2 regions of the Comamonas sp. 7D-2 genome follow, and region 1 is predicted to be linked to the other one. Evidence: riboswitches for the same ligand, from Rfam matches in the RefSeq annotation. Region 1 holds a riboswitch; the other holds the start of a gene.
What was found. Region 1 has a riboswitch for S-adenosylhomocysteine ahead of metH (methionine synthase). Riboswitches for the same ligand answer to the same signal wherever they lie in the genome.
Positions count from the first base shown of each region.

Region 2: linked by a shared signal. The riboswitch ahead of ahcY (adenosylhomocysteinase) and the one ahead of metH (methionine synthase) in region 1 are both predicted to bind S-adenosylhomocysteine.

Region 1 covers NZ_CP094238.1:136,181-143,981, reverse strand. Annotated here, with positions in the region: gene metH (methionine synthase) at 1-2,424, opposite strand, end outside; S-adenosyl-L-homocysteine riboswitch at 2,461-2,570, opposite strand; gene gltS (sodium/glutamate symporter) at 2,988-4,226, shown strand; gene MPZ60_RS00620 (PACE efflux transporter) at 4,336-4,839, opposite strand; gene MPZ60_RS00615 (LysR family transcriptional regulator) at 4,933-5,844, shown strand; gene MPZ60_RS00610 (PPK2 family polyphosphate kinase) at 5,971-7,080, shown strand; gene MPZ60_RS00605 (fumarylacetoacetate hydrolase family protein) at 7,235-7,801, opposite strand, start outside.
Region 2 covers NZ_CP094238.1:602,475-610,275, reverse strand. Annotated here, with positions in the region: gene MPZ60_RS02780 (23S rRNA (adenine(2030)-N(6))-methyltransferase RlmJ) at 1-735, shown strand, start outside; gene MPZ60_RS02775 (septal ring lytic transglycosylase RlpA family protein) at 825-1,502, opposite strand; gene metF (methylenetetrahydrofolate reductase [NAD(P)H]) at 1,642-2,469, opposite strand; gene MPZ60_RS02765 (TlyA family RNA methyltransferase) at 2,547-3,743, opposite strand; gene ahcY (adenosylhomocysteinase) at 4,036-5,466, opposite strand; S-adenosyl-L-homocysteine riboswitch at 5,542-5,639, opposite strand; gene MPZ60_RS02755 (response regulator) at 5,658-6,365, opposite strand; gene MPZ60_RS02750 (sensor histidine kinase KdpD) at 6,401-7,801, opposite strand, start outside.

The sequences.
Region 1 (7,801 bases):
CAGATCCTTGCGCACGCGCTGGTGCAGGCACTCGGCAAAGGCTTCGGCCAGGCGGTCGGCCAGGGCCTTGAACATGATGCCGCTGTAGTCGTCCAGCGCGGCTTCGAATTCCTTGTCCTTCTTCTCGGCGCCGATGCCGGCGGTCACGGCAAACAGGCCGGCATAGTCGGCAATGCCCGACTCCTTGGCGGCCACAAAATCTGCCAGGCAGCGGCTGGGGCGCATCACGGGCCGGCCATCCGGGCCGTCCACGGCCTGCTTTTCGGTCTGCTGGCGCATGCCGTACCAGGTGGTCAGCACCTGGCTGCGCGATTCGTCGGTGTAGAACACGATGTCGTCGCCCACGCGATTGGCTGGGAACAGGCCCATCACGCCATTGGCCTGCAGCCAGCGGCCGTCAATGATCTTCTGCAGCATGAGCTTGGCATCGGCCAACACCTTGCGCGCCTCCACGCCCACGACCTCATCGTCGAGGATGGCCGGGTAGGGACCCGCCAGATCCCAGGTCTGGAAGAACGGGCCCCAGTCGATGTACTGGGCAATTTCAGCCAGGTCGAAGTTCTTGAACACGCGGCGGCCCAGGGTGCGCGGCACCACAGGCGCATGGCCCACCACGGCGGCATTGGCTCTGGCCTGCTCCAGCGTCCACAGCGGCGTCTTCTTCTTGTTGGCATGCTGGGTGCGCACCTTGTCGTAGTCGGCGCTCAGCTCGTCCAGATAGGCCTGCTTGCCGTCGCCCAGCAGGCTCTGCGCCACGCTGACCGAGCGCGAGGCATCGGGCACATAGACCACAGGGCCGTCGTACTTGGGGGCAATCTTCACGGCCGTATGCACGCGCGAGCAGGTCGCGCCGCCGATCAGCAGCGGAATCTTCTTGATGCGGAAATAGTCGTCCTTGTCCATCTCGCCGGCCACATACTGCATCTCTTCGAGGCTGGGAGTGATCAGTCCCGACAGACCGATGATGTCCGCCCCCTCGGCCTTGGCACGCGCCAGGATCTCGTGGCAGGGCACCATCACGCCCATGTTGATGACTTCGAAGTTGTTGCACTGCAGGACCACGGTGACGATGTTCTTGCCGATGTCGTGCACGTCGCCCTTGACGGTTGCGATGACGATCTTGCCCTTGCTGGTCACGTCCAGGCCCGCCGCTTCCTGCTGGCGCTTCTCTTCCTCGATATAGGGCACCAGGTGGGCCACGGCCTGCTTCATCACGCGCGCGGACTTGACCACCTGGGGCAGGAACATCTTGCCGGCGCCGAACAGGTCGCCGACGATATTCATGCCATCCATCAGCGGGCCCTCGATCACGTGCAGCGGGCGACCGCCGCCCTGCACCACGATCTGCTGGTAGGCCTCTTCGGTGTCTTCAGTGATGAAGTCGGTGATGCCGTGCACCAAGGCGTGCGACAGACGCTCGCCCACGGTCTTCGGTGCCTCGGGCGTGCCGCGCCACTCGAGCTTCTTGCTGTCGTCCTTGGCCGCGCCCTTGGCGCTGTCGGCGATCTCGAGCAGGCGCTCGGCCGCATCGGGGCGGCGGTTGAGCACCACATCCTCCACGCGTTCGCGCAGCTGGGGCTCCAGGTCGTCATACACACCGACCATGCCGGCATTGACGATGCCCATGTCCATGCCTGCCCCGATCGCGTGATAGAGGAACACCGTGTGGATGGCCTCGCGCACGGGGTCGTTGCCACGGAACGAGAACGAGACATTGGAGACGCCGCCAGAGACCTTGGCACCGGGCAGATTCTGCTTGATCCAGCGTACGGCCTCGATGAAATCGACGCCGTAGTTGTTGTGCTCTTCGATGCCGGTGGCCACGGCAAAGATGTTGGGGTCGAAGATGATGTCCTCGGGCGGGAAGCCCACTTCGTCAACCAGAATGCGGTAGGCTCGTTCGCAGATCTCGATCTTGCGCGCAAAGGTGTCGGCCTGGCCTTTTTCGTCAAACGCCATCACCACGGCGGCAGCGCCATAGCGCTTGACCAGCTTGGCGTGCTTCTTGAACTCCTCGACGCCCTCCTTCATGGAGATCGAGTTGACGATGCCCTTGCCCTGCAGGCAGCGCAGACCGGCCTCGATCACGTCCCACTTGGAGCTGTCCACCATCACCGGCACCTTGGCGATATCGGGCTCGGAGGCAATCAGGTTCAGAAAGCGCACCATGGCGGCCTTGCTGTCCAGCATGGCCTCGTCCATGTTCACATCGATCACCTGGGCGCCGTTTTCCACCTGCTGGCGCGCCACGGCCAGAGCCTCTTCGTACTGCTCGTTGAGGATCAGGCGCGCAAAGGCCTTGGAGCCGGTGACGTTGGTGCGCTCGCCCACGTTGACGAACAGCGTCTCATCGCCGATGAAGACGGGCTCCAGGCCCGACAGGCGCATGGGAGGAATGGCAGTGGAAGGGGTAGCAGCGGACATCAGCTCACCTGTGTGAAAACCAGAAACAGAATCGAAAACAGGTGAGCGCCGTTGTGAGTGCCAGCAGATCGTCGACCGGATCTGCGACCCCGAGCCTGACGGGTCAAACATCTCTGGGATGACCGGCTGCAGCGCTCCTCGGGGTGAAGCCCGTCATTCTACGGCGAGGGCGGGCAATCGGGGCTTCAAGGCGCTTTGCCCCGCGGCTGTGCAGGATAGCTCTTTGCGAACAGCTATAGCAGATTCGACTTTCCGCACCCCAAAAACAGGAGCAGGGCAAAAGGTAATTTCGCAAAACACGAATGCAACCATCTCATTTCAAGCATATTCCCGGCATGGTGCGCATCCGCAAGGAATGGCGCACATCGCTTTCCTGCTCTCAGGCAGCCCGGCACCGACGGGGCCGCCTGCCATGAGTGGACAAGCACCTACAGCCCCTATCTTTGAGTCTTTGGCACCATCGACAGCAAATGTCTGGTCCATGTGCTCAGCCGTGCACAGCCGATTGCCAGCCATGACCAGGCAGGCCATTCAGCCCTCGCATGGAACACCCAGGAGATCCTATGAACGTGACCTTCGGCGCGTACTACACCCTCATCATGGCCGTGCTTGTGCTCATGCTTGGCAAGCTCATGACAAGGCATATCCGCTTTCTGCGCGACTTCAATATTCCCGAGCCTGTCTCCGGCGGCCTGGTTGTGGCGGCCATCATTTTCATGCTGCATCAGACCACGGGACTGGCACTGAGCTTCGAGGGCAGTCTGCAGTCGGCTTTCATGCTGGTGTTCTTCTCGTCCATCGGCCTGAGTGCGAACTTCGCGAAGCTGCGTGAGGGCGGCTCTGCGCTGTTCATCTTCCTGGGCGTGATTGCCGTCTTCATCATGATGCAGAACATCGTGGGCGTAAGCCTGGCCACCGTGCTGGGACTGGACCCGTTGATCGGCCTGGTCGCAGGCTCCATCACACTGGTAGGCGGTCACGGTACGGCCGGAGCCTGGGGCTCGGTGCTGGAAAACCAATACGGTCTCACGGGAGCCACCACCCTGGGCATTGCCTGCGCCACTTTCGGCCTGGTCATCGGCGGCCTGCTGGGTGGACCGCTGGCCAAGCGGCTGATCACGCGCCATCAGCTGGCCCAGCCGCTGACCGAGTCCGAGCAACTGCGCGCCGATGCTCCCACGGTGAGCGAAGGCAGCGAGGTCGCCAACTTCGAGTCACCCAACAAGGCCCCGCGCCTGATCACGGCTGATGCTGCAGTGGAAACACTGGCCCTCTTCGCTGGCTGCCTGGCCTTTGCCGAATTCATGACCGGCCTGACCAAGGGCACGGCCATCCAGCTGCCTACTTTTGTCTGGGCGCTGGGGGGCGGTGTGGTCATCCGCAACGTGCTGGACTATATGTTCGGCTTCAAGGTGTTTGACCGCGCCATCGATGTCTTCGGCAATGCCGCGCTATCCATCTATCTGGCTATTGCCCTGCTGTCGCTCAAGCTGTGGGAGTTGACCGACCTGGCCGGCCCGTTGATGGTCATCTTGGCCGCACAAGCCATCGTCATGACGCTGTATGCGGCATTTGTGACCTTCCGCATCATGGGCAAGAACTATGACGCCGCCGTGCTGGCTGCCGGCCACTGCGGTTTCGGCATGGGCGCCACACCCACGGCCGTTGCCAATATGCAGGCCATCACCAACCAGTACGGCCCGTCGCACAAGGCCTTTCTGATCGTGCCCCTGGTCGGAGCCTTCTTCATCGACATCATCAACGCCTTTGTGCTGCAGGCCATGATCAGCATCGTTCGCTGATCGCAGCTTGCGCCCACAAAAAAGGCGTGTTCCTGTCAAACAGGAACACGCCTTTTTTCATAGCTATTCACGCTTTATGGAAAAGCGCCAGAGACATATCTGACTCCGGTCATGCAGCCACGGCCTGGGCCGAAGCCGGCAAGCCGAAGATGCGGTCAAAGGCCCAGTTGAAGGCAAAGGTGTAGACCATGAAGAACACCAGCAGACCGGCTTCCATCACTGCAGCTTCCCACAGCGAGATGCCGAACCACCAGGCCATCAGCGGGATCAGCATGGCGGCGATGCCGCCTTCGAAACCGATGGCGTGCACCACGCGGCGCATCAGGGAGCGGCCCTTGACGCTCTGGCGCGATTCCCATTTTTCGAACAGGTGGTTGAAGCTCAGATTCCAGCAGATCGCGATCACCGAAGCAGCCACGGCCATGACGCCGGAATCGCTGGCCTTCTGGCCGATGGCCATGAAGATCAGGCTGGAGACGATGATGGCAATGATTTCGTACAGACCCACATAGAGGATGCGACGTTTGGGACCTTGAAGGCCCTTGGCCTTGGCGGGGGTGGCAAAAGCGGCGGTATTTTTGAGAGAAACGGCAGAGGAAGAAGCGGATGCCATCGCTGAGGCTTGTTGAGACATGGGCTGCAGTGTATGTTCTATAAATTGAAGATAAAAGTCAGTTCCTTTCAATTTTTCTGACAGATCGACACCATGCCCTTTAGCGCCGACCAGGTTCCGCTGTTTCTTGCCGTGCTCGATGCCGGCTCTTTCTCAGCGGCTGCACGCAAGCTGGGGCGTGTGCCCTCGGCCGTCAGCATGGCCATTGCCCAGCTGGAGGCAGAGCTGGACCTGCAGCTGTTTGACCGCAGCGGACGCGAGCCCGTGCCCAGCGCCGCCGCCCGCGCGCTCGAGCCGCAGGCGCGCCTGCTGGCCGAGCAGTTGCAGTTGCTGAACTGGCAGGCTCAGGCACTGCATGCCGGGCTGGAGGAAAGGCTGACGCTGGCCATCGCCCCCGAACTGCTGGCCACGCACTGGAGCGAACCGCTGAACCGGCTGGTGCGCGAGTTTCCTGCGCTGCCCATTGAGGTGCTGGCAGCTCCCCAGGCAGATGCGCTGGAGCTTTTGCATGCGGGCCGCGCCCATCTGGCCCTGGTGTTCGAGCGGCCCGCCATTGACGGGCGCGAGGGTTTCCAGGAAATGGGCCGCGAGACGCTGGTAGCCGTGATGTCGCCGCAGTTCGAACTCTGGCAGCAGGCGCTGGCCGAGCATGAGCAGGGCCGCACCACACGGCCACAGCTCACGGTGGAGCAACTGGCTGCCACGCGTCAGGTACTGGTGGCCAGCCGCGACCCGCAGCAGACAGATCCGCGCTTTGTGTTTGCGCGACAGCTCTGGCGCACGGACAGCCACCAGGCAGCGCTTTCGCTGATAAGTGCAGGCCTGGCCTGGGGCTGGCTGCCCAAGGGCCTGGTGGAGTCGCATATCGGCAGCGGTGCGCTGATGGAAATTCCCGTGCTCAACATCAGCAACGGCACGACCTTGTTCGTGGACTGGGTCTGGTCCAAGGAGCGGGCCCAGGGTCTGGCGGCCAGGCGCTTTGTGCAACTGCTGCGCGAGCGCTGAACCGCCATGGGCTGGCCTCCAACATCTGGTCTTGAAGACAAAAAAGCTTAAGGAGCAGAATGTACAAGCGCCAGCCGCTAGTCATTCCATAGCGAATCAATTTGCACTGCACAGGAGTTTCAATACATGCCCCGTCAGCCCGCCAAAGCCGCCCCCGCTACCTCGTCTGCCGTGCAGGCCGAATCCGATCGCCAGCCAGCGCGCAAGCGCCTGCCGTTTCCGACCAGTGAATCGGTACAGGCCTCCAAGGCAGCCATGCCATCGCCCTCCCGGCCTGTGCCGCGCAAAAAGCCTGCCGCCAAAACCGTGAGCCGGACCGCTGCGCCCACGGCAAAAGCGCCCGCCTTGTCCTTGGTCTATCCTTTCGAGACCAAGGACAAGGCGCTGCGCAAGCTATGGCAGCCCTGGCAACCGGGCCAGCCACGGGACAGTCGTTCGACCACCGGACACCCTCGGCCCGCAGTGGAGTTGCAGAAGTTCGACCCGTCCGCCAAGCCCTTCTCCTCCGACAAGGGCAAGCAATATGACAAGGACAGCGTGAACCAGCTGGCCGAGGCTCTGGACGGGCTGCAGAATATTTTCTATGCCGACCGGCGTTTCAAGCTGCTGGTCATCCTGCAGGGCATGGATGCCGCAGGCAAGGACGGTACGCTGCGCGCGGTCTTCGGTCGCATGTCGCCACTGGGCGTGCGCACCGTGGGCTGGAAGGCGCCCACCGAAACCGAGAAGGCGCATGACTACCTGTGGCGCATTCACCAGCAGTTGCCAGGTGCGGGCGAGATCGTGCTCTTCAACCGCAGCCAGTATGAGGATGTGCTGGTGCCTGTGGTCAACGGCTGGCTCACGCCCGAGCAGCAGACCCAGCGCTATGCACAGATCAACGACTTCGAGCGCATGCTCAGCGAGACCGGCACGGTGATCGTCAAGTTCATGCTGCACATCAGCAAGGACGAACAGCGCGAGCGGCTGCAGCAGCGGCTGGACGACCCCTGCAAGCACTGGAAGTTCGACGAGAACGACCTCAAGGTACGCGCCCAGTGGGACGACTATCAGCAGGCCTACGGCCAGCTGCTGGGCGCCACGCACACACCCTGGGCACCCTGGACCATCGTGCCCGCCGACTCCAAGACCCACCGCAATCTGATGGTGGCCACGGTGTTGCGCGAGGTGATGGGCAATCTGGAGCTCAAGTATCCGCCCGGGGCACCGGCGCTGGATCACATCAAGGTCCGGTGACGCACACAGCTGCCGCCGCCATCAGAGCTCGCACATCGCTCTCAAAAAAAGAGCTATTAGCGTTTGTGTTCAATGATTTTCAGATTGAAAAATATCTGAAGTCATTCATCAAAAGGCGCTAGCAGCTCCTGTTTTTGAAAACTACCGGGACAGATCAGAACTGCCAGCCCAGTGCGCCCAGGCCGTCGAACTCCATCTCGAAGCGATCGCCGGCTTGAAGCGGCATGCAGCCGCACCAGGTTCCCGTCGTCACCACTGTGCCGGCAGGCACGCTGCCGTATTCGCGCGCCACATGCTGCAGCCAGTCCACCAGCAGCCAGGCCGGATCGCCCAGGCTGTGCGTTCCGGTAAAGCGCTGTGGCGGGCCGTCATTCACGGTCACCGTGCACAGCTGCCGGGCCCAGTCGCGGCCGGCGATGACGGAAGCGCTCTGCCACTCGCCCAGCGCCAGTCCGCCATGGCATTGGCCGTCGGCCAGCAAGGCCAGGGCCGGGGCCTTGAGGCCGTCGCGCCAGCGCACATCCACCCATTCCACGGCCACGCAGGCGGCATCCACCAGCGCCAGCGCGCTGTCGTAATCAAGGGCTGCGGCCTGATCGGCGCTCACATCCAGGCCTATGCGCAGGGCGATCTCGGCCTCGGCACAGCGCAGATTGAAGACGGTGTCGGGCGCAGGCACCGGATTCACACCCTGGCGAATGCCGTCCTCGGGCAGCGGCAC
Region 2 (7,801 bases), 470 kb from region 1:
GCCGGCCTGTACCGCCTGGACGGCGACTACGCCAGCAAGAGCGGCGAGGCCGAGGAAGGCGTGCTGCGCCTGGCTGCCGCCAAGGAGGCCGAGCTGGCCCCGGTGCTGCAGGACTATCTTCAGATGGTGCGTCGCTTCAACCAGGGCAATGCCATCCGCAACTATCCCGGCTCGCCCTTCATCACCCAGGCGCTGCTGCGCGGTCATGACCGTCTCAAGGCCTTTGAACTGCACCCCACGGACATGCGCTCTCTGACCGGCAACATGGCCCAGCTGGAAGTCAGGCGCCAGGTCGCCATCCTGCACGAGGATGGTTTCGAAGGCGTGAAGAAATTCCTGCCTCCGCCATCGCGCCGCGCCTTGCTGCTCTGCGATCCAAGCTACGAATTGAAGACCGACTACGGCCGCGTGCTGGACATGGCGGCGGACGGTCTCAAGCGCTTTCCCACAGGCACTTACGCCGTCTGGTACCCCATCATCCCGCGCCCCGAAGCCCACGATCTGCCCAAGCGGCTCAAGACCATGGCAACCAAGGCCGGCAAGAGCTGGTTGCATGCAACGCTCACGGTCAAGAGCAACAAGACCTCCGAACGCGGCGGCCTGCCCGCCAGCGGCATGTTTCTGATCAACCCGCCATTCAATCTCAAGGATCAGCTCAAGCCCGCCATGCCGCAGCTGGTCAAGCTGCTGGGTCAAGACAGCAATGCAGGCTTTACGCTGGAGTCTGGCGGCTAACTACGCGGCTGTAGGCCGGCCCTTGCCGGCCCTCTGCAGTCCGGGCGCGCCAGCTTCACCGGCTGCACCCCTTCAACAGCAACAATGGTTCAGCGCTTGCGCTTGGCGGTCTGGGAGACCTTGCGCGCGGGCTGATTCGCGGACGCCGCGCGCGCCTTGGAGGCGGCAGCGCCCTGCGCCACACTAGGATGGCGCTTCTTGCCCGAAGCATTGAGCGTGGCCGGGCACTCGTCCTCATCGGCGTCCAGCTGCCACAGCTCCACGGGCTTGATGCCCAGGCCCAGCATGCCCAGCTCCTGGGCCGCGGCCTTGCTCAGGTCGATGATGCGACCTGGCGCGAAGGGGCCGCGGTCATTGATACGCACCACCACGCTCTTGCCGGTCACGGAGCTGCGCACGCAAACGCGCGTTCCGAAAGGCAGGGTCTTGTGCGCTGCCGTCATGTCCATGCTGTCAAAGCGCTCGCCGCTGGCCGTCTTGCGGCCGTGGAACTGCCCGCCATACCAGGAGGCCAGCCCCTCCTGGTCGCTTTCTCGCGGAGGGCTCAGCTCGTACTTGCTGCTGTCTTCGGGCAGGTCTGCCTTGTCGGCATCCGCAGGCTTGTTGGCCTTGACGCCCAGGCCTTTGTCGCGATAGTTGCTGCGCGCATAGGCGTCGGGCAGCAGGGGGCCGGAGACCGTGGGCTGCGCGCCCTTTTTTCGGGGCTGGCTCTGAACGACGGGGGGCTGTTCCTCGGACTTTTCCTGCAGCGGAGCACAGCCGGCCATGGTCGCGGTGACGACGGCAAGACCTATCCACTGACAACAACGCAAGCGCCAAAATTTCGGTTGCACGGGCGCAATCTCCTTGAAAGCTCAAGTGAGAGCCGCCCAAGACCGGCCGCCTCGCGGCCGGCAAGCTTTTGGCTTACAGGCCCAGACGGTCGCAGATCTCCAGAGTGGCGACGCTCTGGTTCATCGTATAGAAGTGCAGCCCGGGAGCACCCTGGCTGCGCAACTGCTCGCATAGATGAGTCACGACATCCAGACCGAACGCACGAATGGAAGCGGTGTCATCTCCGAACGCCTGCAGACGCAGACGAATCCAGCGCGGAATCTCGGCACCACATGCATCCGAGAAGCGCATCAGCTGCGTAGAGCTGGTAATAGGCATGATTCCTGGCACGACCGGCACGTCGAGCCCCAGGGCCCTCACCTCATCGACAAAGCGCATGTATGCGTCGGCATTGTAGAAGTATTGCGTGATGGCGGAATCTGCACCAGCGCGCACTTTAGCAACAAATGCGTCCAGATCGCTGCGAGGGGACTTTGCTTGGGGGTGAGTTTCGGGATAGGCGGCCACTTCGATGTGAAACCAGTCGCCGAACTCCTGGCGCACGAAAGCCACCAGATCGCTGGCGTACTGGAACTCGCCGCCCAGGCCGTAGCCGCTGGGCAGGTCGCCGCGCAAGGCGACGATGCGCTTGACGCCCATGGCCTTGAGTTCGTTCAGCTCGGCGCGCACTTTTTCATGCGTGGCGCCGATGCAGGAGAAGTGCGAGGCCGCGCCCACACCCTCGTTCTGAATGTCGCGCACCATGGTGAAGGTGCCGGCCTGAGTGGAGCCGCCCGCGCCATAGGTCACGGAGCAGAACTCGGGCTTGCGCGCATACAGGGCCTGGCGCACGCCCACATGCTTGGCAGCGCCCTCGGGCGTCTTGGTGGGGAAAAACTCGAAGCTGACGGGAAAGCTCATGGCGGTCTATGTCTCTGAATCCTGGATCATGTGCGGGCGTCGAAGGCTCGGCACCCGCCACGCTTTTTACTCAACGCTCAACGTTCGTTGCGCTTTTTCTGCTTGCTGCGGGCCGGGCCGGGTTGGCCGAAGCTGGCCACCTCGGGGTCTTCATACAGCTCCTGCTTGGCGCGCTGGGCCTTGATATCGGCACGCGAAGGGCGCTTGGCGGCTGCCTTGACGGCCGGCCTGGCCGCAGCGGCCTCGTCGGCAGCAGCGGGGGCCGGAGCCTTGACTTCGGCGCCCTGCTGCGCCCAGACAAAGAATTCGTGATTGCCGTCGCCGCCTTCAATGGACGAGTCCAGCCACTGCTTGACGCTCAGCCCCAGATCTCCGAGGCAGTCGCGAATGCGTTTTTCGACCTCGGCGTACAAGGCCGTGTCGCGCACGATGCCGCCCTTGCCGATCTGGCCGGGCTGCAGCTCGAACTGGGGCTTGACCAGCATCAGCAGCTGGCCATGGGGCTTGAGCAGCTGTACCACGGCAGGCAGCACCAGGGTCAGCGAGATGAAGGACAGATCGCCGGTCACGAAATCGAAAGCCGGGCTGATGTCGATATTTTCGGTGCCGGGCTTGCGGCGCAACTCCACCGGAGCCAGACCTTCGGCCCGGGCCTTGGCCTTGGCGGCGCGCTCGGCCTTGAAGCTCTCGACATCCTGTTCCTTGGCATCGTCGCTGTCGTCATAGTCTTCATCGACTTGACCGCCGTTGCGCATCCAGGCATAGGGAGCGATGGGCTGGGTGTCGTTGTCCTCTTCTTCCTCGATGACTTCGCACAGCGCCTCGTCGCAAGCCTTCTCCAGCAGCTCGGGCGTCAGCGCGCGGGCGTTGAAGCCCTCGACGCAGACCACGCGTTCGTCATTTTTCAGGCGCTCGTGCAGCTGGCCGTGGCCCACGTCGAGGCCGATGACCTGGGTCGCACCGGCCTGCAGCAGGCAATCGGTGAAGCCGCCCGTGCTCTGCCCCACGTCCAGACAGCGCAAGCCCTTGACGCTGAGGCCGGTCGCGGCCAGCGCGCCCTCGAGCTTGAGCCCGCCGCGCGAGATGTATTTGGCCTCGGCGGCGTCCAGCAGCTGCAGCTCGGCACCGGCAGGAATGTCATCGCCGTTCTTGGCCACTTTCTTCCATGGCGCCAGCGGCGTCAGGCGCCATTCCACACCCGAGGCAATCAGGCGCTGGGCCTGGGAACGGGTGGCAGCATGACCTGCTTCAACCAAAAAAACATCTGCGCGCATAGCGTCGCTTCCTTTGAAATCAACCGCAGCCATACGCTGCAGGCAAGATAATCTGTTTTTTTATAGCTGCCTGCGCTTACCCTGTCTTAATTTCAGACAGAAATTCATCTGAAATCAAGATACGACAAGCGCAAGAAGCTATCAAATAAATCAACACAGCCCCAATACTGGCGCACACCAAACAAGGGACAGCGAGCAAGAGCCGCCTCGCAGCGAGGACTGCCCCAGCGAGGCTGTCGTCCCCCTCCGGCGAAGCCAGAGAGGGGGAAGGCGCAAAGCGCCTAAGGGGGGGTTAATAGCGATACGTTTCAGGCTTGTAAGGGCCTTGCTTGCTCACGCCGATATAAGCGGCCTGCTCGTCGCTCAGTTCGGTCAGCATGGCGCCGACCTTCTTCAGGTGCAGGCGGGCGACCTTTTCGTCCAGGATCTTGGGCAGCACATAGACCTTGCCCACTTCGTAGGCGTCGGGGCGGGTGAACAGCTCGATCTGCGCCAGAGTCTGGTTGGCAAACGAGTTGGACATCACAAAGCTGGGGTGGCCGGTGGCGCAGCCCAGGTTCACCAGGCGGCCCTTGGCCAGCAGGGTGATCTTCTTGCCGTCGGGGAACTCGATCTGGTCCACCTGGGGCTTCACTTCTTCCCACTTGTACTTCTCGATCGAAGCCACATCGATTTCGTTGTCGAAGTGACCGATGTTGCAGACGATGGCCTGGTCCTTCATGGCAACCATGTGCTCGTGGCGGATGATGTCCTTGTTGCCGGTGGTGGTCACGAAGATATCGGCCTTGTCGGCAGCGTATTCCATGGTCACGACACGATAGCCTTCCATGGCGGCCTGCAGGGCGTTGATGGGGTCGATCTCGGTCACCCAGACCTGGGCCGACAGCGCGCGCAGAGCCTGGGCCGAGCCCTTGCCCACGTCGCCGTAGCCGGCCACGCAGGCCACCTTGCCGGCGATCATCACGTCGGTGGCGCGCTTGATGCCGTCCACCAGCGATTCGCGGCAGCCGTAGAGGTTGTCGAACTTGGACTTGGTCACCGAGTCGTTGACGTTGATGGCGCGGAACAGCAGCGTGCCCTTGGCCGACATTTCGTTGAGGCGGTGCACGCCGGTGGTGGTCTCTTCGGTCACGCCCATGATCTGGGCCGACTTGCGGCTGTACCAGGTGGGATCCACGGCCAGCTTGGCCTTGATGGCGGCGAAGACGATGCGCTCTTCTTCCGAACCGGGGTTGGCCAGCACGGACAGGTCCTTCTCGGCGCGCTTGCCCAGGTGCATGAGCATGGTGGCGTCGCCGCCGTCGTCCAGGATCATGTTGGGGCCTTCGCCTTCGGTGCCGGCAGCGCCGAATTCAAAGATGGAGTGGGTGTAGTTCCAGTAGTCTTCCAGCGACTCGCCCTTGATGGCGTAGACAGGCACGCCGGTTTCGGCGATGGCGGCAGCTGCGTGGTCCTGGGTCGAGAAGATGTTGCACGAGGCCCAGCGCACTTGTGCGCCCAGTGCCGTCAGCGTCTCGATCAGCACGGCGGTCTGGATGGTCATGTGCAGCGAGCCCGTGATGCGCGCGCCCTTCAGGGGCTGGGCAGCGGCGAACTCTTCACGCACAGCCATCAGACCGGGCATTTCGGTTTCGGCGATCCTGATTTCCTTGCGACCCCAGGCAGCCAGGGAAATATCGGTAATGGCCGAATCAGCGGGGTTGAAGCGCACGGCAGCGTTCATGGTTTTCTCCAAATCTTGAATGAAAAACCACGTTCTGCAGCAGAGGGGGAATAAACCGGCTCACCGCACAGAAAGCGTGGGCGAGCGTCGTTGCGGGATGAAATCCGAGCCTCACGCCCCGCGCAGACCAGCTCATGGCTGGCCGGGGGAACGCTGCAACGCTCCTCGGATGGACGGCGATTATAAAGGAATCAGCCTTCCAGGCCCACCAAGCGATAACCGACTTGCAACTCGGTTACCAGATGCCGGGGCTGGGCCGGATCGAGCTCTATCTTCTGGCGCAGGTTGGCCATGTGCACGCGCAGATAGTGGGGGCGGTCCAGATATTCAGCGCCCCAGACCTGCAGCAGCAACTGGCGATGCGTCAGCACCTTGCCATGGCCGGCAATCAGGGCCGCCAGCAGGCGGAACTCTATGGGCGTCAGGTGCACGGCCACTCCGTCGCGCCTGACATCGTGCGCCGCCAGATCCACCACCACCGCGCCGAAACGCGCACAGCTGCCGGGCTTGTCTGCCGCCGATGCCTGCTGGCGGCGACGCAGCATCACGCGCAGCCTGGCCAGCAGCTCGGGCACGCCAAAGGGCTTGGTCAGGTAGTCATCGGCCCCGGCGTCCAGCGCCGCCACCTTGTCCTCTTCCCGCTCGCGCGCGGACAGGATCAGAATCGGCAGCTGGCTCCAGGCGCGCAGCTCGGCAATCACGGTCTTGCCATCCGCATCGGGCAGGCCCAGGTCCAGCACCACGGCGTCGGGCTGGCGGCTGGCGGCCTCGATCAGGCCGCGCCTGGCGGTTTCTGACTCGAACACCTGCCAGCCTTCGTCCTCCAGTGCCAGGCGCACAAAGCGGCGGATGCTGGCGTCGTCTTCAATCAGCAAAATGCGGGGTGCGGCGCTTGTCATGTTCGGATTTGCATGTGATGCACGGGATTGTCGGCTCATTCGTCCATCGCCGGCTGCTCGGGCACGGGCAGGTGTACGCTGAAGACGGTGCCCGGACCGGGCTCTGCCTGTGCAACCCGCAATCTGCCGCCATGGGCTTGCACAATCCGCTGAGCCAGAGCCAGTCCGAGCCCCATGCCGAACACGGCACTCTCCGCCTGCCCACGCGTGAACGGCTCGAACAGTTGCTCAGCCGACAGATGCCCGGGCAGACCCGGCCCCGCGTCCTGCACGCTCAGCACGCAGTCGCCATCGGCCACGCTGGCTGCCACGGTGATCGTCGTGCCTTCGGGCGTGTACTTGATGGCGTTGTCCAGCAGATTGACCAGCACACGCTCCATCAGCACGGCATCGAGCTGCAGCAAAGGCAGATCGGCCGGCAGCGAGGTCTGCAGCGCATGAGCGGCCAGTCGCTCGCGCATCTGCGCCAGCGCGCTGCCCACCAGTTCGTCCACCGGCAGCCATTCACGCTTGAGCTGCACGCCGCCTTGCTGCAGGCGCGCCATGGCCAGCAGGTTGTCCACCAGTTGCTGCAGCGCCTGTGCTTGATTGCGAATCTGCACCAGCATGTGATGCGCCGGCCCCTGCGGCGCATGGGGCAAGGCCGCCTGGGCCGCGCCCAGGATGCCCGTCAGCGGCGTGCGCAGATCATGCGAGACGGCCGAGAGCAAGGTGTTGCGCATGCGTTCGCCCTCCATGGCGATCTGGGTCTGCTGCGCCACCTCCACAAAATGCACACGCTCCAATGCCAGGGCAATCTGGCTGGCACAGGCTTCAAGCAGACGGCGCTCCTCGGGCACTCGCAATCGTTGCGGCACACGCAACTGCAGTACCAGCACGCCACGCGAGCGCACGGGCGCCATCAGCGGCACATAAAGTGCCGGCGCAGCTGCCAGGGTATCGGTTCCATGGCCGGCCATCTGGCCATGCTCCATGCTCCAGCGACCCACGCTGGTGTCGATCTGAGCTTCGCTGCCAGGCGCCAGCTGCAGGCGCTCATCGGCATCGGGAACAAGCAGCCCAGTCTGGGCATCGAAAACGCCTGAAATCGTAGTCAGTGCGATCTGCGTGACCTGCTCCTGCGTCAGCGCACCCGACAGGTCACGCGCCAGCCTGGCCAGCGCGCCGGCCCGCCTTTCGCGCTCTGCGGCCACGCGTGCCTCGTGGCGCAGCCGCGCCGTCAGCTGGCCGCAGACCAGTGCCACACCCAGCATCAGGCTGAAGGTGAACAGGTATTGCGTATCGTTGACGCTAAAAGAGTTGCGCGGCGGCACAAAGTAGAAATCGAACAGCAGCACTGACAGCAGGGCCGCCCATGCTCCGGGGCCGCGTCCCCAGCGCACGGCGGACAGCACCACCACCAGCAGGAAAAGCATGACCACATTGGCAGGGTCGAA